DNA from 2 places in the Streptomyces sp. NPDC017225 genome. Region 2 is predicted to be linked to the other one. Evidence: riboswitches for the same ligand, from Rfam matches in the RefSeq annotation. Region 2 holds a riboswitch; the other holds the start of a gene.
What was found. Region 2 has a riboswitch for S-adenosylmethionine ahead of thrC (threonine synthase). Riboswitches for the same ligand answer to the same signal wherever they lie in the genome.
Positions count from the first base shown of each region.

Region 1 (7,465 bases), on a different contig from region 2:
CCTGTGGTGCAGTGAGCCGCTGCACCATGTCTCGCCGGCGGTGGTGGCGCTGATCGGCGCGGTCGTCGCCTCCTCCCCCGCGCTCGGCACCGTACGGCTCAAGGACGCGCTGAAGACCGTCCCCTGGTCGCTGCTGCTGTTCATGGCCGCGACCATGGCGATGGGCGTCGCGCTCGCCGACTCCGGCGCGGCGAAGTGGCTGGTGTCGGGACTGCCCGCGCGGGTCGCGCCGGCCGTCTTCCTCGGGATCGTGATCGCCGTCAGCACGGCGGCCCACCTGGTCCTCCAGTCCCGCTCGGCCCGCTCCTCGGTCCTGGTCCCGCTGGTCATCGCCGCGGCCCTGGGCGCCGGGGTCAACCCGGTCGCCGCCGCGCTCGCGTCCACCGCCGCCGCCGGCTTCTGCCACACCCTCCCGGCCTCCGCCAAGCCGGTCACGCTCTTCTCCGACATCCCCGGCACCCCCACCTACACCCCGCGCGACCTGCTGCGGCTGTCCGCCGTGCTGGCACCGCTGACCGCCGCGCTCGTGCTGTTCTTCGCCGCCGCCGTCTGGCCGCTGCTCGGCGTACCCGTGACCCGTTGAAGGAGTCCTCCATGTCCGCCATGCCCGCCGTATCCGCCGTATCCGCCGTCTCCGCCGTGCCGGTCGTGCCGGTCGTGCCCTCCCTGCTGGACCGCGTCGTCGTGGCCCCCAGCGGCTTCAAGGAGTCCCTGTCCGCCCAGGCCGCCGCCGACGCCATCGCGGCGGGCGTCCGCCGGGTCCTGCCGGACGCCGAGATCGACCTGATCCCGCTCGTCGACGGCGGCGAGGGCACGGCCGTCGCGCTGGCCGCCGCGACCGGCGGCCGGCTGGTCGCGCTGGCCGCCACCGGGCCGGTCGGTGAACCCGTCGGCACCCACTTCGCGCTGCTCGGCGCCCAGGACACGGCGGTGGTGGAGATGGCGGCCGTCGCGGGACTGTCCCTGGTCCCCCGCGCCCTGCGCGACCCGGGCGCCACCACGACGTACGGCGTCGGCGAGCTGATCCGCGCCGCGCTCGACACCGGCGTACGGCGGGTCCTGATCGGCTGCGGCGACTCGGGTACGTCGGACGGGGGCGCGGGCGCGCTCCAGGCGCTCGGGGCGCGGCTGCTGGACGCCGACGGCTTCGAACTCCCACCCGGCGGGCGGGAGCTGACCCGCCTCGCCCGCATCGACCCGTCGGGGCTGGACACCCGGCTCAAGGACACCGAACTGCTCGTCGCCTGCAACCCGTTCAACGTGCTGTGCGGAGAGCGCGGCGTGGCCCGGGTGTTCGGCCCGCAGAAGGGGGCGACGCCCGCGCAGGTCGAGGAGTTGTCGGCCGGGCTGGAGAACTGGGCGCGCGTCCTCACCCGCGACCTCGGTGTCACCGGCACCGACCTGCGCCACGGCCCCGGCACCGGCGCCTCCGGCGGGCTGGGCGCGGGGCTGGCCGCCGTCGGGGCCCGGCTGCTGCCCCGTTTCGACGTGCTGCTCGACCACCTCGACCTGGACGCCCGCCTGGCCCGCGCCGACCTGGTGCTCACCGCCGAGGGGGCGCTGGATCACCAGACGCCGCGCGGCAAGGTCCCGGCCGAGGTCGCCCGCCGCGCCAAGCTCTACGGCCGTCCCGTCCTCGCCCTGGCCGGCACGCTCGGCGAGGGCGCGCACGAGGTGCCGGGGGTGGACGCCTGCCACGGCATCATGCCGGCGCCGATGGCCCTGGCGGACGCGCTGCTGCGCGCCGCCGAGCTGCTCACGGACGCCACGGAGCGGGCGCTGCGGATGATCCTGCTGGGGTCGCGGCTGCCGGGCCGGGCCGCTCAGACGGCGGAAGCCGTCTCGGCGCCGGACGTGTCGGCGGAGGTGGTGTCGGGGACGCAGCGGCCGTCCTCGGTGCGGTAGTTCCACCGGGCGCCGTCGCTCACCAGCTCCCGCACGGCGTGCACGAACCGCTCGACGTGCTCGTCCGGGGTGCCCGCGCCGAAGCTCACGCGGATGGCGTTGAGGGACTTCTCGCCGGGCGCCGCCTCGGGGGCGCCGCACTCGCCCTGCGCCTGCGGGTCACCGCCGAGCAGGGTGCGCACCAGCGGGTGGGCGCAGAACAGACCGTCGCGCACGCCGATGCCGTACTCGGCGGAGAGCGCGGCGGCGAAGTGCGAGCTGTTCCAGCCCTCGACGACGAAGGAGAGCACGCCGACGCGGGGGGCGTCGTCACCGAAGAGGGAGAGGGTCCGCACCTCGGGCACCTCGGCGAGTCCCTCCCGTACCTTCCGGATCAGGTGCTCCTCGCGGGCGACCAGGCTGTCGAACCCGGCCTCGGTGAGCGCCTTGCAGGCGGAGGCGACGGCATAGGCGCCGATGACGTTGGGCGACCCGGCCTCGTGCCGGGCGGCGCTGTCGTGCCACTCCACGTCCACGCCCCCGTCGGCGCGCCGGGTGACGCTGCGGCTGGCGCCGCCCCCGGCGAGGTACGGCTCCGCCTCGCGCAGCCAGTCGGCGCGGCCGGCCAGCACCCCGGAGCCGAAGGGGGCGTAGAGCTTGTGTCCGGAGAAGGCGACCCAGTCCACGTCCAGGTCGGCCACGGAGACCGGGTGGTGCGGGGCGAGCTGGGCGGCGTCCAGGACGATCCGGGCGCCGTGCGCGTGCGCGGCGGCGGCCAGTTCACGCACCGGCCACAGCTCACCGGTGACGTTGGAGGCGCCGGTGACGCAGACCAGGGCGGGCCCGTACGGCTCACGGGCGGCGAGGGCGCGCTCCAGCGTCTCGACGGCCTGCGCGGGAGTGCGCGGGGCGTCCAGGCAGGTCACGTCGGCGCCCCGCCAGGGCAGCAGCGAGGCGTGGTGCTCGGTCTCGAAGACGAAGACCCGGCAGCCGTCGGGCAGCGCGCCCGCGAGCAGGTTGAGGGAGTCGGTGGTGGACCGGGTGAAGACGACCTGGTCGCCGTCCCGGCAGCCGAGGAACCCGGCGACGGTCCCGCGGGCGTTCTCGAACAGGTCGGTCGACAGCTGCGACAGGTACCCGGCGCCCCGGTGCACGCTGCCGTAGTACGGGGCGTAGGCCGCCACGTCGTCCCAGACCCGCTGGAGCGCGGGCGCGCTGGCGGCGTAGTCGAGAGCGGCGTAGGCGACCTCGCCGCCGGTGACGAGCGGGACGGTGACATCTCGCCCCAGAACCGGCAGAGGGGCACAAAGGGACTGGTCGACGGCAGCGGTGGAGACGGACATGGGTGTACTCCCGTGAAGGCAGGTGCCGTCACCACGCGAACCGCGGCGGCTCGAGCGTGGGGACGGAGAAGAAAGGGGGATGCGGAGGCGGGGCTCTGCGGCCCTATCGCATTCGCTGGTTCACGGGAGGCTCCCTCGAACGACCAGGACCCCTGGGCTGATCACTCGGAAGAGTGCGAGGGGTCCGCGCTTGCCGCAGACCTCGCTGCCTACGGCCTGGTCTTCACCCGGGGCACCCCGCCACGGACGGAGGGTTGCCGGACAGTCGGCCGGGGCCGAATGACTGTCGCTCATGACCTGCACAGGAACGTACGGGAAAAGATCGGCGCCCCGCAACCCGGGTCCGGATCGCGGGACGCACGTCACACGGGAGGGCGTTACGCGTTGCTCACGGCCACCCAGCGGTCCAGCACCCGTTTGGCGGCGCCCGAGTCGATCGCCTCGGCGGCCCGGTCCATGCCGGCCCGGAGCTGCTCGGTCAGCGGCGCCTCGCCGGGCGCCAGGGCCACCAGGGCCGCCGCCGAGTTCAGCAGCACCGCGTCCCGTACGGGGCCCACCTCGCCGGCCAGCAGGCGGCGGGCGACGTCGGCGTTGTAGGAGGCGTCGGCGCCGCGCAGCGCCTCGACCGGCACCAGTTCCAGGCCGACGTCCCGCGGGTCGAAGCTCTCCTCGGTCACCCGGCCGTCCCGCACCACCCAGACCCTGGAGGTGGAGGTCGTGGTCAGCTCGTCGAGGCCGTCGTCGCCGCGGAACACCAGGGACGAGTGGCCGCGCTCGGCGAAGACACCGGCGATGATCGGCGCCATCCGGGCGTGGGCGACCCCGATCGCCTGGGACTTCACCCTGGCCGGGTTGGTCAGCGGGCCCAGGAAGTTGAACACCGTGCGGATACCCAGCTGGCCGCGGGCCGCCGCCACGTGGCGCAGCGCCGGGTGGAACTTCACGGCGAAGCAGAAGGTGATGCCGGCCTCCTCGGCGACCTCCGCCACCCGTCTCGGCGTCAGCTCCAGATTGACCCCGAGCTTCTCCAGGACGTCGGAGGCCCCGGACGCCGAGGAGGCGGCCCGGTTGCCGTGCTTGACGACCTTCGCCCCCGTGCCGGCCACGACGATCGCCGACATGGTGGAGATGTTGACCGTCTTGGCGCCGTCGCCGCCGGTGCCGACGATATCGACCGTCTCCCCCGGCACCTCGATCACGTTGGCGTGCTCGTACATGGTGCGGACGAGACCGGAGATCTCCTCGACCGTCTCCCCCTTGAAGCGGAGGCCCACCGCGAGGCCGGCGATCTGCGCGTCGGTCGCCTCGCCGCGCATGATCACGTCCAGCGCCCACGCGGTGTCGTCCGCGGAGAGGTCGTGGCCGTCCAGCAGTTTGTTCAGCACGGCGGGCCAGGAGCGGCCCGCCGCGATGTCGCCTCCAGCGGGGGTCACAGCGCTCATGAGCCGCTCCTGCATCGTGTGTGTGGTGGGAAGGGAGTGTGCTCCCACCCTATCCAGCCCCGGGCAGGGCGAAGGGCCCCGTCCGAGGATCGGACGGGGCCCTTCGACCGTGGTGTGGCGACGCTGGAGGGTCAGTGGTGGCCGTGGCCGCTCGTGATCTCCTTGTACTCCTCGACAGTCGGCTTCGGGATCTGCGCGTCCTCGCCGTAGTAGGCCTCGCTGAGCTTGGCGCGGAGCTTCTCGGTGCTCTTCACCTTGCGCTCGACGCCGTTCTCGTCGACCGTGGGGCCGATCTCGGCGGGCTTGTACTGCTCGTGCGCCGTGAGCGTGTGCAGCTGCTCCTGGCTGAGCGGCTCGTGCACCTCGATGAACTCACCGTGCGGCAGGCGCTTGATGATGCCCGACTCGCGGCCGTGCAGCACCTTCTCCTTGTCCCGGCGCTGCAGGCCGAGGCAGATCCGCTTGGTGACGACGAAGGCGACGACCGGCCCGAGGAAGAACCCGATCCGCACGAACCAGGTGACCGCGTTGATCGACAGGTGGAAGTGGGTGGCGACGATGTCGTTGCCACCGCCGATCAGCATGATCATGTACGCGGTGACCCAGGCCACACCGAACGCGGTCCGGGTCGGGGCGTTGCGCGGCCGGTCCAGGATGTGGTGCTCGCGCTTGTCCCCGGTCACCCAGGACTCGATGAACGGGTACAGGGCGATCAGCATCAGGAAGATGCCGAAGATCACCAGTGGGATGAAGACGCCCAGGACCAGCGTGTGACCCCAGAAGTTGATCTCCCAGCCGGGCATCGCCCGGACCAGGCCCTCGGCGAAGCCCATGTACCAGTCGGGCTGGGCGCCCGTGGAGACCATGTCCGGCCGGTAGGGGCCGATGGACCAGATCGGGTTGACCGCCACGAGGCCGGCGATGGCCGCGATGACACCGAAGACCAGGAAGAAGAAGCCTCCGGCCTTCGCCATGTACACCGGCAGCAGCGGCATGCCGACGACGTTCTTGTTGGTCTTGCCGGGACCCGCGAACTGCGTGTGCTTGTGGTAGAAGACCAGGATCAGGTGGCCGACCACGAGCCCGAGCATGATGCCCGGCAGCAGCAGGATGTGGATCGAGTAGAACCGGGCGACGAAGTCGGTCCCGGGGAACTCCCCGCCGAACAGGAACATCGAGATGTACGTACCGACGATCGGCACGGACAGGATCGCGCCCTGGGTGAAGCGGACACCGGTGCCGGAGAGCAGGTCGTCCGGGAGCGAGTAGCCGGTGAAACCGGTGAACATGCCCAGGACGAACAGCAGGAAGCCGAACAGCCAGTTGATCTCACGTGGCTTGCGGAACGCGCCGGTGAAGAAGACGCGCATCATGTGCACGAACATGCCGGCGAGGAAGATGATCGCCGCCCAGTGGTGGATCTGCCGGATCAGCAGACCACCCCGGATGTCGAAGCTGATGTCGAGCGTCGACTTGTACGCCTCACTCATCAGCTGTCCCTGCATCGGGACGTACGAGCCGTGGTACACCACCTCGTTCATCGAGGGGTGGAAGAACAGCGTCAGGTACACACCCGTGAGGATGATGATGATGAAGCTGTAGAGGCAGATCTCGCCCAGCATGAAGGACCAGTGGTCCGGGAAGATCTTGCGCATGTTGGCCTTGGCCAGGGAGTAGATCCCGAGCCTGCCGTCGGCCCAGTCGGCGACACGTTCGCCGGCCGGGGCCTTTCCGCGCGACCGGTCCGCCGATGCGCCGGCGGACGGGTTCGGGTTGCTGGCTGCAGTACTCATCCGCGCTCCCAGAATGCAGGACCGACGGGCTCCTCGAAGTCGCTGAGCGCTTCGAGGTAGCCCTCGTCGTTCACGCCGATCCGCAGCTGCGGCAGCGGGTGCCCGGCGGGACCGAAGATCACCCGGGCACCGTCGGCAAGGTCGAAGGTGGACTGGTGGCAGGGGCACAGCGCGTGGTGCGTCTGCTGCTCGTACAGCGAGATCGGGCACCCGACGTGGGTGCAGATCTTCGAGTACGCCACGACGCCCTCGTGCGACCACTCGAGTTCCTGCTTGTCCTTGATGGCCTCCGGCTCCAGCCGGATGATCATCAGGGCCGCCTTGGCGATCTCGTTCTGGAAGCCGTGGTCGTGCTCCTCCAGGCCCTCGGGCTTGGCGAAGGTGAGGGAACCGACCGCGATGTCCGACGGACGCATCGGCTCGTTCGTGTTCATGTTGACGAGCAGCTTGCCCTTGGACCACAGCGTGTGGCGGAGCTTCGTCCCGGGCAGCGGGCCGAGGTCGCGCAGCAGGACGACGCCGGAGAGCGGCACCAGCGTCAGCGCCCCGAACATCGTGTTGCGGATCAGCTTGCGCCGGCCGATCACGGATTCCTTGGCGCCCTGCTTGAAGTCCGCGTGGACCTTCGCACGGGTCTCGGGCGACGCCTCGATCGGGTGCCGCTCGTCGGCTACCTCCTCGTCGGACATCAGGGTGCGCGCCCAGTGGACGGCGCCCGCGCCGATGGCGAACAGCGCCACGCCCAGGGTCAGGCCCAGCGCGAGGTTCATCGCGTTGATGTGCCCGAGCGGCCAGACGTAGACCGCCTCGTCGTGCGGGATCGCCACGAAGGAGGCGATGAAGCCGATGGTGGCCAGCATCGACAGCGTGAACAGCAGGGCGACCGTGCGCTCGGACCGCTTGGCGGCCCGCTCGTCGATGTCCTGGATCCGGTGCTCGTGGGGCGGCAGCCCCGGGTCCGCGAACGGGTGCTTCTCGTCCGCGGGCTTCGGCACGCCGTGCG
Region 1 covers NZ_JBIRNE010000003.1:250,636-258,100, forward strand. The annotation lists gene ACH4NX_RS08365 (SLC13 family permease) at 1-583, shown strand, start outside; gene ACH4NX_RS08370 (glycerate kinase) at 667-1,905, shown strand; gene ACH4NX_RS08375 (aminotransferase class V-fold PLP-dependent enzyme) at 1,824-3,227, opposite strand; SAM riboswitch class IV at 3,409-3,525, opposite strand; gene trpD (anthranilate phosphoribosyltransferase) at 3,605-4,669, opposite strand; gene ACH4NX_RS08385 (cytochrome bc complex cytochrome b subunit) at 4,801-6,462, opposite strand; gene ACH4NX_RS08390 (Rieske 2Fe-2S domain-containing protein) at 6,459-7,465, opposite strand, start outside.
Region 1: it holds a riboswitch for S-adenosylmethionine, as region 2 does, so the genes downstream of both, ACH4NX_RS08375 (aminotransferase class V-fold PLP-dependent enzyme) here and thrC (threonine synthase) in region 2, are expected to answer to the same signal.

Region 2 (7,465 bases):
GCGCGGATCTGGTTGACCCGGCCCTGGACCTGGTCGGCGGAGCCGGCGCCGTCCACGATCGTGGTCTCGTCCTTGGTGATGACGACCTTGCGGGCGCTGCCCAGGAGGTCCAGGGAGGCGTTCTCCAGCTTGAGGCCGACCTCCTCGGAGATGACCTCGCCGCCCGTGAGGATGGCGATGTCGCCGAGCATGGCCTTGCGGCGGTCGCCGAAGCCCGGGGCCTTGACGGCGACGGACTTGAAGGTGCCGCGGATCTTGTTGACGACCAGGGTCGACAGGGCCTCGCCCTCGACGTCCTCGGCGATGATCAGCAGCGGCTTGCCCGACTGCATGACCTTCTCCAGGAGCGGCAGCAGGTCCTTGACGTTGCCGATCTTGGAGTTGGCGATCAGGATGTACGGGTCGTCGAGCGACGCCTCCATACGCTCCATGTCGGTGGCGAAGTACGCCGAGATGTAGCCCTTGTCGAAGCGCATACCCTCGGTGAGCTCCAGCTCCAGACCGAAGGTCTGGGACTCCTCGACGGTGATGACGCCTTCCTTGCCGACCTTGTCCATCGCCTCGGCGATGAGCTCGCCGATCTGGGTGTCGGCGGCGGAGATGGAGGCCGTGGAGGCGATCTGCTCCTTGGTCTCGACGTCCTTCGCCTGCTCGAGCAGGGCGGCGGAGACGGCCTCGACGGCCTTCTCGATGCCGCGCTTGAGGGCCATGGGGTTGGCGCCGGCCGCGACGTTGCGCAGGCCTTCCTTGACCAGGGCCTGAGCGAGAACGGTCGCGGTGGTCGTACCGTCACCGGCGACGTCGTCCGTCTTCTTGGCGACTTCCTTGACCAGCTCGGCGCCGATCTTCTCGTACGGGTCCTCGAGCTCGATCTCCTTGGCGATGGAGACACCATCGTTGGTGATCGTGGGGGCGCCCCACTTCTTCTCGAGGACGACGTTGCGGCCCTTGGGGCCGAGCGTCACCTTGACGGCGTCCGCGAGCTGGTTCATGCCGCGCTCGAGGCCGCGCCGTGCCTCCTCGTCGAACGCGATGATCTTGGCCATGTGAAGTGGTCCCTCCAGGACTGGGGGTGATTCCTTCGGACCGCGCCCGCGCCCGCGACGGACGGCTCGCCTGCCGTGTGGTTCCTTCCCCACCCGGCCTGCGGGCCTCACCGACCCGGTCCTTCGTTGTCACTCTCACCTTCAGAGTGCTAACGCAATGATTAGCACTCGCCCCTGCCGAGTGCAAGCGCCTCTCGGGGATCGACACCGGCGCTCAGCCACCCGCGAACACCGCCCGGGGGCGGTCCCGGCATGGTCCGGAGCGCGTCCCGGGCGCGTCCGGGCAGGCCGAAGGGCCCGTACCCCGGGAGGTACGGGCCCTTCGGCTGAAGACCGCGCTGCGGTGGCCGCGCGTCTCAGGCGCTGAGGCGAACCATGTCGGCCTGCGGGCCCTTCTGACCCTGCGAGATCTCGAACTCGACCCGCTGGCCTTCTTCGAGGGTGCGGTAGCCGTCCATCTGAATCGCGCTGTAGTGGACGAAAACATCCGCACCACCGTCGACCGCGATGAAGCCGTACCCCTTCTCCGCGTTGAACCACTTGACGGTGCCCTGAGCCATGCCTAACTCCCCTATTACTGGCCCTTGCACAGATCCGCACTTCGCGGACCCGGGTCAGACCTCGCCCCCCACGACTGGGGGCGTGCGCCGGAACGCGTCGACCGCGGCCGAATGTATCTGTCCAACTGCCCTCTGCAACAGGTCAGTCGGACGAGAAATCTGGACGCACCCGGTCCGGAATATGGCAAGAATTCGCCTGAATTCGGGTCAAGTCGGGGTCCACGAAGGGAACAAAAGCCGCGAAATACGCCCGCATTTTGGCTATTTCTTGTCGGGCCGGCGGCAGGGAGGCGGAGTTCCCGATCTCGCGATCGGGAGCGCGTTCCCCAACTCTACCGTGCTCAATCACATGGAATTGCCCCCTCCGTTTCTCTTACGGAGAGGGCAATTCGTACTACGACGTGTATCGACGCGTATCAGCCGCCGGCGACCGCGGGGATGATGGAGACGCCCGCGCCGTTGGGGGTCGCGGTCTGAAGGCCCTGCTCGAAGCGGACGTCGTCGTCGTTGACGTAGACGTTGACGAAGCGGCGGAGCTTGCCCTGGTCGTCCAGCACGCGGGCGGCGATGCCGGTGTGGTTCTTGTCCAGGTCGGCGATGACCTCACCGAGGTTCGCGCCGTCGGCGGCGACCTCGGCCTTGCCGCCGGTGTAGGTGCGCAGGATGGTCGGGATGCGAACGGTCACGCTCATGCGAGGCCAGCCTCTCGGAAGGAGTCCAGGTTCGGGCGGATGGTGGCGGTGAGGCCGGTACCGGCCACCGCGTCGAGGGTCTTCAGGCCGTCGCCGGTGTTGAGGACGACGGTGGTGAGGGACGGATCCAGGACGCCGTTCTCGATCAGCTTCCTCGTGACGCCGACCGTCACGCCGCCCGCGGTCTCCGCGAAGATCCCCTCGGTGCGCGCGAGCAGCTTGATCGCGTCGACGACCTGCTCGTCACTCACGTCCTCCACGGCGCCGCCGGTGCGGCGCGCGATGTCGAGGACGTACGGGCCGTCGGCCGGGTTGCCGATCGCCAGGGACTTGGCGATGGTGTCCGGCTTCTGCGGGCGTACGACGTCGTGGCCGGCCTTGTACGCGGTGGACACCGGCGAGCAGCCCTCGGCCTGGGCGCCGAAGATCTTGTACGGCCTGTCCTCGACCAGACCGAGCCTGATCAGCTCCTGCAGACCCTTGTCGATCTTCGTGAGCTGCGAGCCGGAGGCGATCGGGACGACGATCTGGTCGGGCAGCCGCCAGCCGAGCTGCTCGCAGATCTCGTACGCCAGGGTCTTGGAGCCCTCCGCGTAGTACGGTCGCAGGTTGACGTTGACGAAGCCCCAGCCCTCGCCGGCCGGGTCGCCGATCAGCTCGGAGCAGAAGCGGTTCACGTCGTCGTAGTTGCCCTGGATGCCGACGAGCTCACCGCCGTAGACGGCGGCCATGACGACCTTGCCCTGCTCCAGGTCGTGCGGGATGAACACGCAGGAGCGGAAGCCGGCGCGGGCGGCGGCGGCGCCGACGGCGCCCGCGAGGTTGCCGGTGGAGGAGCAGGACAGGGTGGTGAAGCCGAAGGCGCGGGCGGCCTCGATGGCCTGCGCGACGACGCGGTCCTTGAAGGAGTGCGTCGGGTTGCCGGAGTCGTCCTTGACGTACAGACCGCCGGTGACGCCGAGCTCGCGGGCCAGGTTGTCGGCCTTGACCAGCTTGGTCCAGCCGGGGTTGATGTTCGGCTTGTCGGCCACGTCGGCGGGGACGGGCAGCAGCGGGGCGTAGCGCCAGATGTTCGCGGGGCCCGCCTCGATACGCGCGCGGAGTTCCTCGGTGTCGTAGGCCGAGAAGTCGTAGGCGATCTCCAGCGGGCCGAAACACTCCTCGCAGGCGAAGACGGGGCCGAGCGGGACGCGGTGGCCGCATTCGCGGCAGGAGAGCGCTGCGGCGGGGCCCAGATCGACGGAGCCGGCGGGGGCGGGAGCGTCGGGGGTGGTGGTGCTTTCGACAGTCTGCACAGCCATGGAGGCGAGGCCCTTTCTCCTCATCTTCCTCACGACGCATCTCGCCGTGAGACGGATTTGGCACCTTCCCGAGCCGGGAGCCTCGCCACGTCCGCGTGACAGGAACCGACTGGAGGGTTGCCGGGGCTTCAACGGGCCGTATCCCTCTGCCCCTCTGGATGAGCGGTATTCGATTGTTGATCCCGCTCGGCCTGTCGCGCCTGGCGCGCTTGTCGAGCGTTGGTGCGTGCGGGACCCCCGGCATGCGGTGGGCCTCCGCGTTGTTCAAGACTGTAACCGAAGGCCAGGGCGGTTGAGACAGTCGTCCGCACCGCGAGATGGATCACACCGGACCACGAAGGAGCCACCGAACGTGCTGGAAGAAGTCGAGCGCTGGCTGAGCGCACGCTCCTGGTCCGTGTCGGACCGGCCGATCCAGCAGCTCCTGGCCGCCAAGCACACCACCGGGCAGTCGGTCAGCGTGGTGCTCCCCGCCCTCGACGAGGAGGCGACGGTCGGCGACATCGTCACGGTGATCCGCCGGGACCTGATGGGGCGCGTCCCGCTCGTCGACGAGATCGTGGTCGTGGACTCCGGATCGAGCGACCGCACGTCGGCGGTGGCCGCGGCGGCGGGCGCGCGCGTCGTGCACCGCGACGCGATCCTGCCCCGCATCCCGGCCGTGCCCGGCAAGGGCGAGGTGCTGTGGCGCTCGCTGCTGGTCACCGGCGGCGACATCGTCTGCTTCGTCGACGCGGACCTGCGCGAGTTCTCCGCCGACTTCGTCACCGGGATCGTGGGGCCGCTGCTCACCGACCCGGGCGTGCACCTCGTCAAGGCCATGTACGACCGCCCGCTCACCGTGTCCGACGGCGGCCGCGCCTCCGGCCTGCCCGCGGCCGGGCAGGGCGGCCGGGTCACGGAACTGATGGCCCGCCCGCTGCTCAACATGCACTGGCCGCGGCTGGCCGGTTTCGTCCAGCCGCTCGGCGGCGAGTACGCGGCCCGCCGCTCCCTCCTGGAGCGGCTCCCCTTCCCCGTCGGCTACGGGGTCGAGCTGGGCATGCTGGTCGACTCCCTGCACCTGGTGGGCCTGGACGCCCTCGCGCAGGTCGACGTCGGCGTGCGCAGGCACCGGCACCAGGACGGCCAGGCGCTGGGCCGCATGTCCGCCGCGATCTACCGCACCGCCCAGCTCCGGCTGGCCCGCGGCCACCTGGTACGGCCGTCCCTCATCCAGTTCGAACGGGGCGCCGACGGCTTCGAGCCGCGCACGTACTCGGTGGACACCGAGGAACGCCCCCCGATGACGGAGATCGCGGAGTACGCGGCCCGCAGGGTGGCCTGAGCGTCAGCCGGCGACGCCGTCCGACCAGCGCCACCTGCCGCCCGGGTCCTGCGCGCAGGTCAGGTACTCGCCACCGCGCCCGTGGGTGCTCAGGCCGCGGTGCTTCTTGGCGCAGAACTGGCCGTCGGCGTAGCAGTTGCCGGCGGGGCTGGTGAGTTCGCAGCCGCCGGTGCCGGTCCCGGAACCCGTGTCCGTACCCGTGCCGGAACCCGTGTCCGTGCCGGGATCCGGGGCGGGGGCCGTCGTACGGGCCGGTTCCGGGGTGTGCAGGAGGTCACCGGAGCAGTCACGGCCGTTGCGCGGGACGGTGAACGCCACGTCGTAGGAGCCGCCGGGATCGTCGGTCTGCTCGCAGACCTCCTCGCCCGCGGCCCAGGAGGAGGCCCGCTTCCCGCCCGTGCCCTGGAGCTGGACGGCGTAGGCGAGCCCGGCCTTCTTCGCCGCGCCGACCGCCTTTCCGACGGCGGAGCCGGTGTGGTCGTCCAGCGTGACGGCGGCGGGGGTGGGTGTGGGGGTCGGCGAGGGGGTCGAGGCCGGCGTGGCTGTGGGGGTCGGAGTGGGCGTGGGGGTCGGTGTGGCGGTGGCCGAGGCCGGTCGCTCGGCCGCCGTCCCGGTACCGGCGCTTCCGTCCCCGCAACCGGCCAGAGCCAGCGCCGAGGCCGCGACCAGTGCCGCGGTGCCGGCGAACCGGCGGATACGTATGGGCATGACGCCCACCCCCCAGAAAGTTGAAATGTGCACCGCATATGCTCGATCCGTTCACATCTTCTGCACAAGACGCGTGACGCAATCGATGCCGAAGTGTCGTCCGAGCACGTTTGAGGGTTCCGGGGCCTGGCTACGTTGAGGCGTATGGCTTCAAGCTTCGGTGCTGCTCAGGTACTGGTCGCCTCCAACCGGGGGCCGGTCTCGTACGAGGTGCGGGACGACGGTTCGCTGCACGCCAGGCGCGGCGGGGGCGGGCTGGTCTCCGGACTGTCGGCCATCGGGCCGGACGCGGGGGCGCTGTGGGTGTGCTCCGCGCTCGGCGACGGCGACCGCGAGGCGGTGCGGCGCGGGGTCGGCGAGGACGGCGTGCGGATGCTGGACGTACCGGCCGACGTGCACGCGGACGCGTACAACGGGATCGCCAACAGCGTGCTGTGGTTCGTGCACCACATGCTCTACCAGACGCCCCTGGAGCCGGTCTTCGACGCGGAGTTCCGGCGGCAGTGGGCCTCCTACGAGGCGTACAACCGGGCCTTCGCGAAGGCGCTGGCCGAGGAGGCCGCCGAGGGCGCGGTCGCGATCGTGCAGGACTACCACCTGACACTGGTGCCGGGGATGCTGCGGGAGCTGCGGCCGGATCTGAGGATCGGGCACTTCTCGCACACGCCGTGGGCGCCGGTCGACTACTTCCGGCTGCTGCCGGACGACATCGCCGAGCAGGTGCTGCGGGGCATGCTCGGCGCCGACCGGCTCGGGTTCCTCACCCGGCGCTGGGCCGACGCGTTCAGCGCCTGCTGCGACGCGCTGGTGGGCGGGCTCGGCTCCACGGAGATCGGTGTGCACGGGCTGGGCGCCGACGCGGACTTCCTGCGGCGGCGGTCGCACGAGGCCGACGTGGACGAGCGGATGGCGGCGCTGCGGGCGGAGATCGGCGCCGGCCCGGACGGAAGCGCGCGCAGGACCGTCGTGCGGGTGGACCGGACCGAGCTGTCGAAGAACATCGTGCGGGGGCTGCTGGCGTACCGGGAGCTGCTGACCGGGCGGCCTCAGTGGCGGGAACGGGTCGTGCACGTCGCGTTCGCCTACCCCTCGCGGCAGGACCTCGCCGTGTACCGGGACTACACCGCCGAGGTGCGGCGGGTGGCCGACTCGATCAACGCGGAGTTCGGGACGGCGGGGTGGACGCCGGTCGTGCTGCATGTGAAGGACGACTTCGCGCGGTCGCTGGCGGCGTACCGGCTGGCGGACGTGGCGCTGGTCAATCCCGTCCGGGACGGGATGAACCTCGTCGCGAAGGAGGTGCCGGTCGTCTCCGACGAGGGGTGCGTGCTGGTGCTGTCCCGGGAGGCGGGGGCGTACGAGGAGCTGGGGGAGGACGCGGTCGTCGTGAACCCGTACGACGTGGTCGGCACGGCCGACGCGCTGCACGAGGCGTTGGGGGTGGCGCCGGGGGAACGGGCGGAGCGGACGAAGCGGTTGGCGGCGGCGGGGACGGCGTTGCCTCCGGCGCGGTGGTTCCTGGAGCAGTTGGATGCGCTGAGGTCTTGATCGCCGGGTGATCCGGCGTTGGGGCTGGGCTGCGGTGGGTCGCGCGGCCCGGCGCTACGGGGGGGGCAGGAAGTGGCTACGCGAGCCGTGCGGCCAGGGAACGGAGCAGGCGTACCACTCCCGGCGGGCCGTCGACCACCATGTCGGCTCGTTCGCGGAGGTCCGGGACCTCGTCGCTGCCGCTGCAGACCAGGAGGCCGGGGGTGCCCTCCGTGCGGAGGGTGTCGACGGCGGTGAAGGCGGGGAGGTCGCCGAGGTCGTCGCCGGCGTAGAGGACGGCCCC
Region 2 covers NZ_JBIRNE010000006.1:32,398-39,862, reverse strand. The annotation lists gene groL (chaperonin GroEL) at 1-1,046, opposite strand, end outside; gene ACH4NX_RS15735 (cold-shock protein) at 1,403-1,606, opposite strand; gene ACH4NX_RS15730 (MoaD/ThiS family protein) at 2,023-2,298, opposite strand; gene thrC (threonine synthase) at 2,295-3,599, opposite strand; SAM riboswitch class I at 3,617-3,764, opposite strand; gene ACH4NX_RS15720 (glucosyl-3-phosphoglycerate synthase) at 3,952-4,926, shown strand; gene ACH4NX_RS15715 (hypothetical protein) at 4,930-5,634, opposite strand; gene ACH4NX_RS15710 (trehalose-6-phosphate synthase) at 5,779-7,182, shown strand; gene otsB (trehalose-phosphatase) at 7,259-7,465, opposite strand, start outside.